DNA from 3 places in the Streptomyces sp. NPDC001902 genome. Region 3 is predicted to be linked to each of the others. Evidence: riboswitches for the same ligand, from Rfam matches in the RefSeq annotation. Region 3 holds a riboswitch; each other region holds the start of a gene.

Region 1 (4,813 bases), on a different contig from region 3:
GCGGCCCGGACGGCGGCCCGCTGCTGGAGGTCGCGGCCGGGGACCGGTGGTCCGCCTTCGTCTCGGGCGGCGGACCGGTCGCGCTCGTCGTGGGGCTGGACCCGCTCGCCCGCCGCGCGCCGCTGCCGGAGGTGGAGACCTACCTCGCCCTGGGCACGACCGCCGGACGCATCCGGCTGGGGATCAGCCGGCGGGCGCGCTCACGTTCCTAGCCCAGCGCCCGCAGCTGGTCCAGGAACCACTGTTGCGGGGGGAGCGCCGTCGAGGCCGCCGCGAGTCGCTTGGTGGCCTCGGCCCGCTCGCCGTGCGAGACGGACAGCGCCTGGTGGAGGGCGTTGGCCGTGGCCCGGATGTCGTACGGGTTGACCACGAACGCGTCGTCGGCCAGCTCCTCGTACGCCCCCGCCTCGCGGGAGAGCACCAGCGCCACGCCGTCGTCCGAGACGACCGGGATCTCCTTGGCCACCAGGTTCATGCCGTCGCGGATCGGGTTGACCAGCGCGACGTCCGCCAGGCGGTAGGCGGCCAGGGAGCGCGCGAAGTCGTCCTTGACGTGCAGGACCACCGGCTGCCAGCCCGGCGTGGCGAACTCCTCGTTGATCTCCTCGGCCAGGTCGGAGACCTCGTCCGTGTACTCCCGGTATACGGCCAGGTCGTGACGGGAGGGGTAGGCGAAGGCGATGTGCACCACGCGCCCCTGCCATTCGGGGTGGTCGCGCAGCAGCTGCGCGTACGCGAGCAGGCCGCGGATGATGTTCTTCGACAGCTCGGTGCGGTCCACGCGCACGATGACCTTGCGGTCCGGACCGCCCACGGCCTCCTGCAGCGACGCCAGGCGCTCGTCCACGTCCGGCTGGTGCGCCCGCTCCCGCAGGAAGTCGGCGTCCGCGCCGAGGCCGTGCACCCCGATCCGCGTGGTGCGGCCCTTGTAGGTGATCGTGAGGCTGCCCTCGTCACGGATGACGGAGGCGCCCAGGACGTCGGCGCAGCACGCGGCGAAGGCGTCCGCCCAGCGCCGGGTCAGGAAGCCGGCCCGGTCGGCGCCGAGGATGCCGCTCAGCACCTCCGCGGCGACGTCGTCGGGCAGCAGGCGGAAGTAGTCCGGCGGGGCCCACGGGGTGTGCGAGAAGTGGCCGATGCGCAGGTCGGGGCGGCGCGAGCGGAGCAGCTGCGGCACCAGCGCCAGGTGGTAGTCCTGCACCAGGACGGCCGCGCCCTGGCCCGCCTCGTCGGCCAGCGCGTCGGCGAAGGCGGCGTTGTACGCCACGTACGCCGCCCACTGCTCGCGGAAGTCCTCGTCGAAGACGGGTTCCAGCGGGGTCTGGAACAGCATGTGGTGGATGAACCACAGCACCGAGTTGGCGATGCCGTTGTAGGCCGACGCGAAGGTGTCCGCCGGGATGTCCAGCATCCGTACGTGCTGGCCGCCGGTGTCGGCGGTGGGCAGCCGGCCCGTGCCCCCGGAACTGCGCAGGACGGCGGCCCGGTCCCCCTCGCCGAGCGCCGCGCAGACCCAGACGGCGTCCGCGTCCGGCCCGATCGCGCTCAGGCCCGACACGAGTCCGCCGCCGCCGCGGCGGGCGGTGAGCGTGCCGTCCTCGCGGAGGCTGTACGACACGGGGCCGCGGTTGGACGCGACCAGTACGCGCGCGGCATGCGATGCGACCATGCGGCCAGCCTAGCCACGCATCCCCGGCCGCAAACGTACGAGCTAGCCCAGCCGGGGGTTTCCGGCCGTGACCTGTTGCGGGTCGCCGCGGGTTCGGCCTGGGGGGTTGCGGGCAGTCGTCCCGCTGGGCGGGACGGGTGGGCGCACCCCACCCACCGGCGTGCACACGCCGACGACACCCGCGGTACCGCACAGGCGCGGCGCCGTCGGGGGTTTGTGCCTACCCGTTCCGCCTGGCGGCGGACCGCCTGCCCACAAACCCCGGGTCAGGCGTCACGCCACCGCGCGGTGGGCGTATTCGGGGACCGTCCGCATCGGGGGGCGCTCATCCGTCGCGACCTCGTGGACGCGGGGCTCGAAACCGCCGTCCGGGGAGCGGTCGAACTGCGTGAGGACGGGCCGCACGAGATGGCCCCTGGCCAAGCGGATCTGCGCCGTCCGGTAGATCGCCGCGGCCATGCGGCCCAGTGCCTGGCCGTCCTGGTGCCGGTGGTGCCGGACCCCCACGTCGACCTGGGCCAGCGCGTCGAGCCCGACCGTGTTGAGCGCGTCCACCAGCAGCCCGAGCTCGACCCCGTACCCGACGGGGAACGGCAGCCGCTCCAGCAGCGAGCGGCGCGCCGCGTACTCGCCGCCCAGCGGCTGGACGAAACCCGCCAGCTGCGGCCAGTGCAGGTTGAGCAGCGGCCGCGCCACCAGCTCCGTCACCCGGCCCCCGCCGGCCGGGACCACCGTGCCGCCGGTCTCCAGGGGCCGGTCGTACATCGCCTTGACCAGCTGCACGTCCGGGTCCGTGAGCAGCGGCCCGACGATCCCCGACACGAACCGCGCGTCGAACTCGCGCAGGTCGGAGTCGACGAAGCAGACGATCTCCCCGCGCGTCACGAGCAGCGAGCGCCACAGGACCTCGCCCTTGCCGGGCAGCGCGGGCAGCCGCGGGAGCACCTCGTCCCGGTGGACGACGACCGCGCCCGCGGCCGCGGCGACCTCGGCCGTGCGGTCGGTCGACCCGGAGTCCAGCACGACGAGTTCGTCGACCAGCGGCACCGCCTCGCTCATCAGCTCGCGGCGGATCGTCCCGACGATCGCCCCGACCGTGGCCTCCTCGTCGAGGGCGGGCAGCACGACGCTGACCGTGCCGCGCGCGCCCGCGGCGCGCTTGGCGGCGAGCAGTTGCGGCAGGGGCCTGTGGTCGGCGGTCCAGGACCGCCGCTGCAGCCAGCCGGCCACCTCGTCGAGCACCGGGTTGCTCCGTTTCTGCCCGTCTCGCAGGACGGACGGCCCATGACCAGGTTCGAGGTCGTCGGTTACAGTCTTGAACACGAGGCATGACCATCGTATGTCCGCGGTGATCGCGCCCCGTCCGACAAATGCCCGGGCCCTGCGCCCGGTGCCATACCGCTCATCCAGAGGGGCAGAGGGAACGGCCCGTTGAAGCCCCGGCAACCCTCCCGCCGACCGCGAGGTCCAGGTGGGGAAGGTGCCAATTCCGTCTCGCGGCGAAATGCGCCGTGAGGAAGATGAGGAGAAAGGGCCTCGCCTGACATGGCTGCGCAGACCGTTGCACCCGCGTCCACCGATTCCGCCTTCGGCCCCGCGTCCGCGCTCTCCTGCCGCGAGTGCGGTGAGCGTTTCCCGCTGGAACCCATCTTCGCCTGCGAGGTCTGTTTCGGGCCGCTCGAAGTGGCGTACGACCTCCCGGGCGGCGACCCCGAGACCCTCCGCAAGCGGATCGAGTCCGGGCCGGACAACATCTGGCGCTACGCGCCGCTGCTGCCCGTCCCCGCGGACGTGGCCTCCAAGCCCAACCTCAACCCGGGCTTCACCAAGCTGGTCAAGGCGGACAACCTCGCCCGCGAACTGGGCGTCACCGGCGGCCTGCACGTCAAGGACGACTCCGGCAACCCGACCCACTCCTTCAAGGACCGGGTCGTCGCCATCGCCCTGGAGGCCGCCCGCACCTTCGGCCTCACCACCCTGTCCTGCTCCTCCACCGGCAACCTGGCCGGCGCCGTGGGCGCCGCGGCCGCCCGGGCCGGCTTCCACTCGTGCGTGTTCATCCCGCACGACCTGGAGGAGGGCAAGGTCGTCATGGCCGCGGTCTACGGCGGCGAGCTGGTCGGCATCGAGGGCACCTACGACGACGTCAACCGCTTCTGCAGCGAGCTGATCGGCGACCCGATCGGCGAGGGCTGGGGCTTCGTCAACGTCAACCTGCGCCCCTACTACGGCGAGGGCTCCAAGACGCTCGCGTACGAGATCTGCGAGCAGCTGGGCTGGCGCCTGCCGGACAACATCGTCATCCCGATCGCCTCGGGCTCGCAGCTGACGAAGATCGACAAGGGGCTGCGGGAGCTGATCAAGCTCGGCCTGGTGGAGGAGAAGCCCTACCGCATCTACGGGGCGCAGGCCGAGGGCTGCTCCCCGGTCTCGACCGCCTTCAAGGCCGGCCACGACGTGGTGCGCCCGCAGAAGCCGAACACGATCGCCAAGTCGCTGGCCATCGGCAACCCGGCCGACGGCCCGTACGTGCTGGACATCGCCCGCCGCACGGGCGGCGCCGTCGAGGACGTCACCGACGAGCAGGTGGTGGACGCCATCCAGCTGCTCGCCCGGACCGAGGGGATCTTCGCCGAGACGGCCGGCGGCGTGACGGTCGGCGTGCTGCGCAAGCTCATCGAGAACGGGCAGCTCGACCCGGCCGGTGAGACCGTCGTCCTCAACACCGGCGACGGCCTCAAGACGCTGGACGCCGTCGCACCGACCTCCCGCCCCACGGCCACCATCCGCCCGAGCCTCGACGCGTTCCGCGCCGCAGGCCTGGCGGGCTGACCCCGACCGCACCGGCCGACCCAGACTGAAGGTGAACCCAGCATCATGAGCGCTACCGTCCGCATCCCGACCATCCTCCGCACCTACACCGGCGGCCGTGCCGAGGTCCCCGCCGAGGGCGGCACCCTGGCCGAGGTCATCGACTCGCTGGAGCAGAGCCACCCCGGCATCTCCGCGCGGGTCCTGGACGACACGGGCAAGCTGCGCCGTTTCGTGAACGTCTACGTCAACGACGACGACGTCCGCTTCTCCGAGGGTCTGCAGACCACGGTGGGCGAGGGCGCGTCCGTCTCGATCATCCCGGCGGTCGCC
Region 2 (4,813 bases), on a different contig from region 3:
CCAGCACGACCTCGAGACGGCCTTCGCCATCGGCCTGGACGCGTAACCGGTCCGCCCGGCGCGGTGCTGCGGGGCCGGACCGGGCCGCTCAGGCCTGGTCCCGGTCCGGGACGCAGCGGCCGTCCTCGGTGCGGTAGCGCCACTTGGCACCGTCCGCCACGAGCTCCCGCACCGCGGCGACGAAGCGCTCCACGTGCTCGTCCGGGGTGCCCGCGCCGAACGAGACGCGGATGGCGTTGAGCGTGGGGGCACCCCCGGCCGAAGGCCGGGCGGGCTCGCCGGAGGCGGCGTCGGGGGCCCCGCACTCACCCGGCTCCTGGTCAACGCCGCCGAGCAGGGTGCGCACCAGGGGGTGCGCGCAGAAGAGGCCGTCGCGGACGCCGATGCCGTACTCGGCGGAGAGCGCCGCCGCGAAGTGGGAGCTGTTCCAGCCCTCGACGACGAAGGAGATGACGCCGACCCGGGGGGCGTCGTCGCCGAACAGCGACAGCACCTTCACCTCGGGCACCTCGGCCAGTCCGGCCCGCACCCGCGCCACCAGCGCCTGCTCGCGCTCGACCAGCCGGTCGAACCCGGCCTCCGTCAGCACGCGGCAGGCCGAGGCGATCGCGTAGGCGCCGATGACGTTGGGCGAGCCGGCCTCGTGCCGGGCGGCCGTGGTGTGCCAGTCGACGTCCACGCCGCCGTCCGCGCGCCGGGCCACCCGCCGCGAGGCGCCGCCCCCGGCCAGGTAGGGCTCGGCCGCACACAGCCAGTCGGCGCGGCCGGCGAGCACACCGGAGCCGAACGGCGCGTACAGCTTGTGCCCGGAGAAGGCCACCCAGTCCACGTCGAGTTCGGCGATGTCCACCGGGTGGTGCGGGGCCAGCTGCGCCGCGTCCAGCACGATCCGGGCCCCGTGCGCGTGGGCCGCCGCGGCCAGCTCCCGCACCGGCCACAGCTCGCCGGTCACGTTGGACGCCCCGGTCACGCAGACCAGCGCCGGTCCGTACGACTCCCGGGCGGCCAGTGCCCGCTCCAGTGTCGCCACGGCCTCCCCCGGGGTGCGGGGGGCGCCCAGGTAGGTCACGTCGGCGTTCCGCCACGGCAGCAGGGACGCGTGGTGCTCGGTCTCGAAGACGAAGACGCTCGTGCCGGCCGGTACGGCGGCGGCCAGCAGGTTCAGCGAGTCGGTGGTCGAACGGGTGAAGACCACCTGGTCGTCGGGGCGGCAGCCGAGGAACTCCGCGACCGTGGCACGGCTCTGCTCGAACAGGTCCGTCGACAGCTGCGAGAGGTAGCCGGCCCCCCGGTGGACACTGCCGTAGTACGGCGCGTAGGCCGCCACGTCGTCCCAGACCCGCTGCAGGGCGGGCGCGCTGGCCGCGTAGTCGAGGGCGGCGTAGCCGACCTCGCCCCCGGTCACGAGCGGCACGAGGACGTCGCGCCCGAGCACGGGCAGCGCGGCGTGGACGGACGAGGGCAGGGCAGGGCGCAGCGACATGGCGAACTCTCCTGGGAGCATGCGGGAGTGACGGGACGTCAGTGATGACGGAACAGCCCTCGGCACGACGGGCGAAGGCCCGGGGAGGGGGGAGGACGGCTGGGGGCCCGAAAGGCCCTAGCGCATTCGCTTGCTCATGGAGGAACTCCTCTGACCGCGCTTGCCGCAGACCTCGCTGCCTGCGGCCTGGTCATCACCCGGGGCACCCCGCCACGGAAGGAGGGTTGCCGGACAGCGGGCCGGGGCCGTGTCGCTGTCACTCGTGACCTGCGCAGCATCATGCCACACGCGCGGGGCGCCGCAAGCCGCGGTCCGCATCCCGGACGGTCCGCCCGCGGGCGGACAGCACGGAGGGCCGGGGCAACGGCCCCGGCCCTCCACGGTCGTTCCCGCGACTACGCCTGCGTGGCCGCCGCCCACCGCTCGAGCGTCCGCGCGGCCGCACCCGAGTCGACCGACTCGGCCGCCCGGGCGATCCCGGCCGCGATCCGGTCGGTCAGCGAGCCGCCCGCGCCCTCCAGCGCCACCAGCGCGGCCGCCGAGTTGAGCAGCACCGCGTCACGCACCGGGCCCGTCTCGCCGGCCAGCAGCCGCCGGGCGACGTCGGCGTTGTACGCCGCGTCCGCGCCCCGCAGCGCCTCGATCGGCACCAGTTCGATGCCGACGTCGCGCGGGTCGAAGGACTCCTGCTCGACCTTCCCGTCCCGCACCACCCACACCTGGGAGGTGGACGTGACGGTGAGCTCGTCCAGCCCGTCGTCGCCCCGGAACACCAGCGCGGAGGAGCCGCGGCGGGCCAGCACGCCGGCGATCAGCCCGGCCATCCGGGTGTCGAAGCACCCCACGGCGGAGGCGCCCACGCGTGCCGGGTTGGTCAGCGGGCCGAGGATGTTGAACGAGGTGGGGATGCCCAGGTCGCGGCGGGCCGGGGCGGCGAACCGCATCGCGGGGTGGAACTTCGCCGCGAAGCAGAAGGTGATCCCGGTGTCCTCGGCGACCTTCGCCACCCGGTCGGCGGGCAGGTCGAGGTTGATGCCGAGCTTCTCCAGGACGTCGGAGGCGCCGCTGGCGCTGCTGGCGGCGCGGTTGCCGTGCTTGACAACCTTGGCCCCCGTGCCGGCGATGACGATGGCGGACATCGTCGAGATGTTCACCGTCCTGGCCCGGTCGCCGCCGGTGCCGACGATGTCCACGGCGGGGCCGGGGATGTGCAGCGGCTCCGCGTGCGCGTACATCGACTCGACGAGGCCGGTGACCTCCTCGACGGTCTCCCCCTTGGCCCGCAGCGCCACCATGAAGCCGGCGACCTGGGCGTCCGAGGCCTCACCGCTCATGATCCGGTCCATCGCCCACGCCGCCTCCGCGGCGGTCAGGTCCTTGCCGTTCAGCAGCGCACCCAGGACGTCGGGCCAGGAGCCGCCCGCCATTGATGCGCCTCCGGCGGGGTTCACAACGCTCATGGTCCACACTCCATGGGGTCTGACGTGCGACGGGAATCCTTCGGCTCCAGCCTATCGGCGCCGGGGAACGGGAAAGGGCCCCGTCCATCGGATGGACGGGACCCTGCCCGGTGGCACAGCTTCAGTGATCAGTGGTGACCGTGGCCGCTCGTGATCTCCTCGTACTCCTCGACCGTGGGCTTGTCGATCTGCGTCCCCTCGCCGTAGTAGCCGCGGGACAGCTTCGCGCGCAGCTTCGCGGTGGGGCCGACCTTCTTCTCCACGCCGTTCTCGTCGACCTCGGGGCCGACCTCGAGCGGCTTGGGCTGCTCGTGCTGGGTGAGCTTGAACAGCGAGCCCTGCTCCAGCGGCTCGTGGATCTCGATGAACTCACCGTGCGGGAGCCGCTTGATGATGCCGGTCTCGCGACCGTGCAGCACCTTGTCGCGGTCGCGTCGCTGCAGACCCAGGCAGATCCGCTTGGTGACGACGAAGACCAGCACCGGCAGCACGAAGAACGAGATCCGGACCACCCAGGTGATCGCGTTGATCGACAGATGGAAGCGGGTGGCGAAGAGGTCGTTGCCACCGCCGACGAGCAGGATCAGGTAGAGGCTGATCCAGGCGGCGCCAATGCCCGTGCGGACGGGCCGGTTGCGCGGCCGGTCCAGCAGGTGGTGCTCGCGCTTGTCACCGGTGACCCAGGATTCCAGGAACGGGTAGACGCCCATGAAGCCCAGGACCAGCGGGAAGATCACCAGCGGGATGAACACGCCAAGGACGAGCGTGTGGCCCGCGAAGTTGATCTCCCAGCCCGGCATGATGCGGATCAGGCCCTCGGAGAAGCCCATGTACCAGTCGGGCTGGGCGTCGGTCGACACCTGGTCCGGACGGTAGGGGCCGTACGCCCACACCGGGTTCACGGAGACCAGCGCGGACATGGCCGCGATGACACCGAAGACGATGAAGAAGAAGCCGCCCGCCTTGGCCGTGTAGACCGGGAACAGCGGCATGCCGACGACGTTCTTCTCCGTCTTGCCGGGTCCGGCGAACTGCGTGTGCTTGTGGTAGAAGACCAGGATCAGGTGGGCCACCAGCAGGCCCGCCATGATGCCCGGGATCAGCAGCACGTGGATCGTGTAGAACCGCGGCACGATGTCGGTGCCGGGGAACTCACCGCCGAAGAGGAAGAACGAGAGGTACGTGCCGACGATCGGCACGGACAGCACGGCGCCTTCCATGAAGCGGATACCGGTGCCCGACAGCAGGTCGTCCGGCAGCGAGTAGCCCATGAAGCCGTCGAACATGCCGAGGAACAGCAGCAGGAAGCCGAAGACCCAGTTGACCTCGCGCGGCTTGCGGAACGCACCGGTGAAGAAGATGCGCATCATGTGCACGAGCATCGCGGCCACGAAGACGATGGCCGCCCAGTGGTGGATCTGCCGGACGAGCAGACCACCGCGCACGTCGAAGCTGATGTGCAGGGTCGACGCGTACGCCTCGGACATCGTGATGCCCTGCAGCGGCGCGTAGGAGCCGTCGTAGACGACCTCGTTCATCGCCGGGTGGAAGAACAGCGTCAGGTAGACACCGGTCAGGATGACGATGATGAAGCTGTAGAGGGAGATCTCGCCCAGCATGAAGGACCAGTGGTCCGGGAAGATCTTCCGCAGGTTGGCCTTGCCCAGGCTGTAGATGCCCAGCCGGCCGTCGGCCCAGTCGGCGACGCGTTCGCCGGCGGGCGCCTTTCCGCGCTGCTTCGCGCTCGCGCTCGTGTTGGTGCTCATCCACGCTCCCAAAAGGCCGGGCCCACGGGCTCTTCGAAGTCGCCCAGCGCCTCGAGGTAACCCTCGCCGTTCACGCTGATGTGCAGCTGCGGCAGGGCGTGACC
Region 3 (4,813 bases):
GCCGGCGCCGCCGCCGCACGCGCCGAGGGCGGGGACGAGGACGGAGGCGAGGGCGGTTCCGAGGGCCGCGGTGCGCAGCCGGCCCGGGCGCCGGGCGGCAGGGGAGGCGGGTCCGGGGCGGCTGGGCGTGAGTCGTCCGGGCATGTGGGTGCTTTCTTCGAGGGCCCCCGGACCGGCTCAGGGCAGGCGGGGGCGTGGCGGCGGGCACGGCGGCGCGCACCCGCGCCCGACGCCGTCCCGTGCCGGTACGGCCGTGCCGACGGGGTCTGGCGGGCAGACGCCGGGCACGCCGCGCTCAGGGCAGGGCGTTCGGGGGTACGCGGGGGCTCACCGGGATGCGGTGGGAGAAGGCGGCGAAGCGCGGAAGGGGCGGCGCGGACGGCGGGCGCGGCTCGACGGGGCGGCGGCGCGGCCGGTGCTGACGGATGCGGTCAGGCGCCTGTGGGCCGTGGGAGGCGGCCGGTCAGCGACAGAGGGCGCTGCAGGTGCGCCGCAGGTCCACGTAGCGGCACACCACACCGGGGTGCGTCGTGAGCATGCTGCTCATCCTGGCGAGCGCCGCGAGCGGCTGTCAATAGACACCAATTGGTGTCTCATTTGGCGGGACGGGTCCGTGACGGCGGATCAGAGCCCGGTCAGCGCACGGCGCGAGCACCGCGAGCGGTGGCCGGGTGCGTCGCGGCCTCCTCGGGGTGCAGCCACAGGGGGCCGTTCCCGGTGTCCACCCGGACCGCCTCCGGTGGCGGCCAGGCCCCGGTGACCAGGAGGGCCCGCTCGGGATCGGTGAGGCTCCGGTAGCGCCGCAGCGCCTCGTCCGGCGGCAGCGGATCCGGGGTCCGCAGCAGTCCCGGGCACAACTCCTCGACGGCGGAGGCGTACTCCTCGTAGGGCCGCCAGCCGGGCACCACGCGCCGCCCGGCCGGGGCGCGTACGAGCAGCGTCGGCAGCGCGTACCGGTATCCGCCGCCGGTCTCCTTCGCCGCTCCGGGGTGCGGCGACGGGCCGCGCGCCGCCAGCGCCTCGCGCACCGGGCGCCGTGCCTCCGCCCGGTCGGCCCGTACCCGCGCCAGGACGTCGTCGGCCGCCGCGTCGGCCGCGAGCCGTACCGGGTCCAGTCCCGGCGCGCCCCGTACCGCGGCCAGTGCGAGCGCGGGCGTGTCGGCCGGCTCCCCGAGCACGAACACGGTCTCCCGGAGCCGGCGCAGCACCCGCCCGGCCACCTCCTCGCCCTGCAGCTCGGCCGCCTTGGCGGCCAGCGAGGCGGGCCAGGAGCTGGCCGCCACCCGGCTCAGCCGCTGCGCCCGCGGCGCCCGGGTGTGCGCGCTGATCTCCTCGACGTGCCGCGCGTACCAGGCGGTCTCCGCGGCCGGGTCGGGGGCTGGGTCGTCGTCGGCGTCGAACAGGACGCCGTGCACGCGGCGCCAGCGCACCCGGCCGCCCAGCGCGGCCCGCAGCCTGCGGAACACCGGTTCCGAACCCCAGGCCCAGGGGCACAGCGGATCGGTGTACTCCACCACCTCCACGGCGGGCGGGGCAGGCGGGGCCGTCACGCGGCTCCCTTCCGGTCCAGCCGCTCCGCGGCGGCCGCGGGCAGGAGCGAGGCGAGGGTCACCCCGCCGAGGACCGCCGCCGCGCCCGCCTCGACCTGGCGCCACACTTCGGGCAGCCCGGCGGCCGGACCGGGGTAGCCGAGCCCGGCCAGCGACTCCCCCCGCAGGGTGATCAACTCGCCGTCCACGGCGCGCGCCACGTCCAGCAGGGTGATCTCGCCGGCGGGCCGGCCGAGCCAGTAGCCGCCCTCGCAGCCGCGCTGACTGCGCACCAGCCCGGCCTTGCGCAGTTCGCTCACCACGGACTTCAGGAAGCGGAACGGGATCTGCTGCGCGGAGGCGATGGCCTCGCAGGTCAGGGGGCGGGCAGGCTCACAGGCGAGCTCCAGCAGAGCCCGCGTGGCGTAGTCCGCCTTCGCGGAGATATGCATGGGCCCATCATGCCCCAACCGGCCCGCCCGGCCCGGGGGTTCGGCCGCCGTGCTCCGTACATTGCGGCAGCATTGCCGCAGGTGAAGCACAAAGGACACTTCTTGACATCCTTTTCGGGGCCGCTCTAGCGTCCCGGCCATGAGCGAGCCCCTGACGAACCCCGGTGAAGGCTTCCACCCCCATCTCCACGACGCGCCCGGGCAGGCGGCTGCGCCCCTGCGGACCCGGCTGCACCACATCCGCGCGGGCGCCCTGGACGGCGGGACGGCGCAGACCGGCGGGATGCGCAGGTTCGCCGCCGTCAGCGGACGGACCGTGGGCTCCGAGAAGCTGTGGATGGGCCAGACCCACGTGGCCCCGGCGACGGCGTCCTCCGACCACCACCACGGCGCGTCCGAGACCGCGATCTACGTGGTGAGCGGGCACCCCGAGTTCGTCTTCCTGGACGACTCGGGCGACGCGCCCGAGGAGGTGCGCCTGCGCACCTCGCCCGGCGACTACGTCTTCGTCCCCCCGTTCGTGCCGCACCGCGAGGAGAACCCCGACCCCGCGCAGGAGGCCGTGGTCGTCATCGCCCGCAGCACCCAGGAGGCCGTCGTGGTCAACCTCCCCGGTCTGTACGCCCTTCCGGCCGAGGACGCCTGAGCGGCCGGACCCGCGGACCCATGCAGCCGTCCCCGACCTCCGCCCCCCTGGCGAGGGCGGGGACGGCTGCGTGCGTCAGGGGGCGGACGCGAGCGCGGCGGCCGTCCGCTGCGCACGGAACGCCGGGTGCCCGCCGAGACGGGCGACGTACGCCGTGAGGCGGCCGTAGGAGCAGAGCAGACCGCTCGCGAGGTGGGAGAGGGCCACCCACACGTCGACGTCGGCGGCGGTCAGGTGGCCACCCAGGACGTAGGGCCCGCAGGCCAGCCGGCGGTCCAGCAGGTCGAGGGTGGCGTGCAGGGTCCGCAGGGCTGCGTCACGGTCGGCCGGTGCCCCGTCCGCGGCCAGTTCGGCGGCTCTCGTCACGCCCGTGTCGACCGTGTGCCGGAGGGCCTCGATGTCGGGCAGGAGGGCCGGGGGACACAGCGGGGGTACGGAGGCGCAGCCCTCGGCGCCGAGGCGGCCCGCGAGGTCGCCGAGGATGTCCGGGGTGTGGTTGCTGACGACCCGCCCGGTCCACCGGTCGCACAGCGCGGGCACGGTGAGCGGTCCGTCGTAGTGGTGCCACGTGGCCTCGTAGGCCGCGCGCAGCGCGGCGAGGGCGGTGTCGCCGACGGCTCCCGCAGGGACGGGCGTCGTGACGACGGAGTCCCGCAGCCCCAGCAGGTCGAGGGTGATGGCGACCCGTTGCGAGAGCGGGCACCCCGGCGACAGGAACAGCTCGTACCGGCGTGGCGCGGGGTAGAAGCCGCCGGCGAGGTCGACACCGATGCGGCTGCGGAAGCGGTCGGGACGGGACGCGCGCGGCAGAGCCGAACAGGAGGCGTGGAGTGCGGGGTCGAGCGGGATCGTCTCGGTCATGCCCTCTCCAAGGCGTGGCGGGCCGCCGGTCGCCCCCTGGGGGCACCGGCGGCGGGACGGCTGAAGGTCCTGGGTGGAGGTCAGCCGGCCGCGCCGAACGAGCTGCAGACGCGCAGGAAGTCGATGTGCAGACGTCGGGTGAGGAGGAGGGCTCGTGCCCTGGGCATGTCCACCTCCCCGGCTCGGGGCCCGCAGGACGCGGGACCGCGCTTGCCCCGCCGCGCCGACGGGACCAGGTCGTCACCCGGGGCACCCCACCGCGATGTGAGGGTTGCCGGTCAGCGGGCCGGGGCCGATGACCCACCGTGCCGCGGGGCGGTGTGGTGGGCGCTGACGATCGTGACCTGCCCATCAGTGTCGAGTCGTCAAACCCCGTGCGTCAAGGGACGCGTACGCGTCTCATCGGACCGCTCACGATGTGAGACGGCGTCGTTGACATTCCCACGGGGCCGTGCCTAACTTACGCCGCAGATCGGTCATGAGCTCCGGCGCGAGCCCGGCTCGCCGGCCGGCGGCCCCCGTGTCGCGGTGGGACGCCCCGGATGACGACCGGACCGGACGGTCCGATGACGACGGTGGACGCGAGGCCCCGCGGGGCGGAACGGTGACGGTGACGACGATGCACGCAGCCCCGGGGACGGCCGCACAGCGGCCCCACGGCCGCGTCCCGTCGCACCCGCGGCTCCCCGTCGCCGCGCACCACGTCCCCGGTGCCTCCTGTTGCGCGTGTACCGCGCACTGTCGCGCCCTCTGTCAAGGCTGACGGCTTCCTGAACCCCGGCCCCCGCCGCTGACGCGGCGGCGTGCCCTCCCGCCCGGACCCGCCCGGGCCCGCCCGGGCCCGCTCCGCCCGCCTCCCCGTCCCATCGCCACGCCCGCCGGACACCCGATCCCGGCGGGGCCGCTGCCGCGTGCGCGACCGGGGCGTACCGAACCGCTGGAGTCCCCCATGACCGAACCACCCGGCATCGCCGTGTCCTCCCGGCCGGTGCCGCCCCCGCCCGGAACGCCCGCCGGCGGAACGCTCCCCGCACCACGACCCCCCACCGCACAGCGGGTGTTGCCGCTGCGGCGGCGCGGACGCTGGATCGCCACCGCGGTCGTGCTCGTGCTCGTCGCCCAGATCGCCCACGGCCTGGTGACCAACCCCTTCTACCAGTGGGACCGCTTCGCGTACTGGTTCGTCCGGCCGTTGATCCTGGACGGGCTGCTCATCACCCTGGAGGTGGCCGCGTACAGCGCGGTGCTCGGCCTGCTCGGCGGGATCGCGCTCGCACTGGCCAGGCTCTCCGGCAGCCCCGTGCTGCGCGCCGTCAGCTGGACGT

The links. Region 3 has a riboswitch for S-adenosylmethionine ahead of ACFYYN_RS13765 (glutathione S-transferase C-terminal domain-containing protein). Riboswitches for the same ligand answer to the same signal wherever they lie in the genome.
Region 1: another riboswitch for S-adenosylmethionine. It lies ahead of thrC (threonine synthase); the one in region 3 lies ahead of ACFYYN_RS13765 (glutathione S-transferase C-terminal domain-containing protein).
Region 2: another riboswitch for S-adenosylmethionine. It lies ahead of ACFYYN_RS08755 (aminotransferase class V-fold PLP-dependent enzyme); the one in region 3 lies ahead of ACFYYN_RS13765 (glutathione S-transferase C-terminal domain-containing protein).

What each region holds. Positions count from the first base shown of each region.
Region 1 covers NZ_JBIATA010000001.1:544,243-549,055, forward strand. The annotation lists gene ACFYYN_RS02560 (hypothetical protein) at 1-212, shown strand, start outside; gene ACFYYN_RS02565 (alpha,alpha-trehalose-phosphate synthase (UDP-forming)) at 209-1,669, opposite strand; gene ACFYYN_RS02570 (glucosyl-3-phosphoglycerate synthase) at 1,943-2,911, opposite strand; SAM riboswitch class I at 3,069-3,196, shown strand; gene thrC (threonine synthase) at 3,215-4,501, shown strand; gene ACFYYN_RS02580 (ubiquitin-like small modifier protein 1) at 4,547-4,813, shown strand, end outside.
Region 2 covers NZ_JBIATA010000004.1:3,313-8,125, forward strand. The annotation lists gene ACFYYN_RS08750 (Lrp/AsnC family transcriptional regulator) at 1-46, shown strand, start outside; gene ACFYYN_RS08755 (aminotransferase class V-fold PLP-dependent enzyme) at 89-1,483, opposite strand; SAM riboswitch class IV at 1,635-1,751, opposite strand; gene trpD (anthranilate phosphoribosyltransferase) at 1,879-2,943, opposite strand; gene qcrB (cytochrome bc1 complex cytochrome b subunit) at 3,072-4,709, opposite strand; gene qcrA (cytochrome bc1 complex Rieske iron-sulfur subunit) at 4,706-4,813, opposite strand, start outside.
Region 3 covers NZ_JBIATA010000006.1:276,256-281,068, reverse strand. The annotation lists gene ACFYYN_RS13785 (ABC transporter substrate-binding protein) at 1-144, opposite strand, end outside; gene ACFYYN_RS13780 (DsbA family oxidoreductase) at 636-1,550, opposite strand; gene ACFYYN_RS13775 (RrF2 family transcriptional regulator) at 1,547-1,981, opposite strand; gene ACFYYN_RS13770 (cupin domain-containing protein) at 2,121-2,627, shown strand; gene ACFYYN_RS13765 (glutathione S-transferase C-terminal domain-containing protein) at 2,703-3,488, opposite strand; SAM riboswitch class IV at 3,690-3,793, opposite strand; SAM riboswitch class IV at 3,963-4,076, shown strand; gene ACFYYN_RS13760 (amino acid ABC transporter permease) at 4,438-4,813, shown strand, end outside.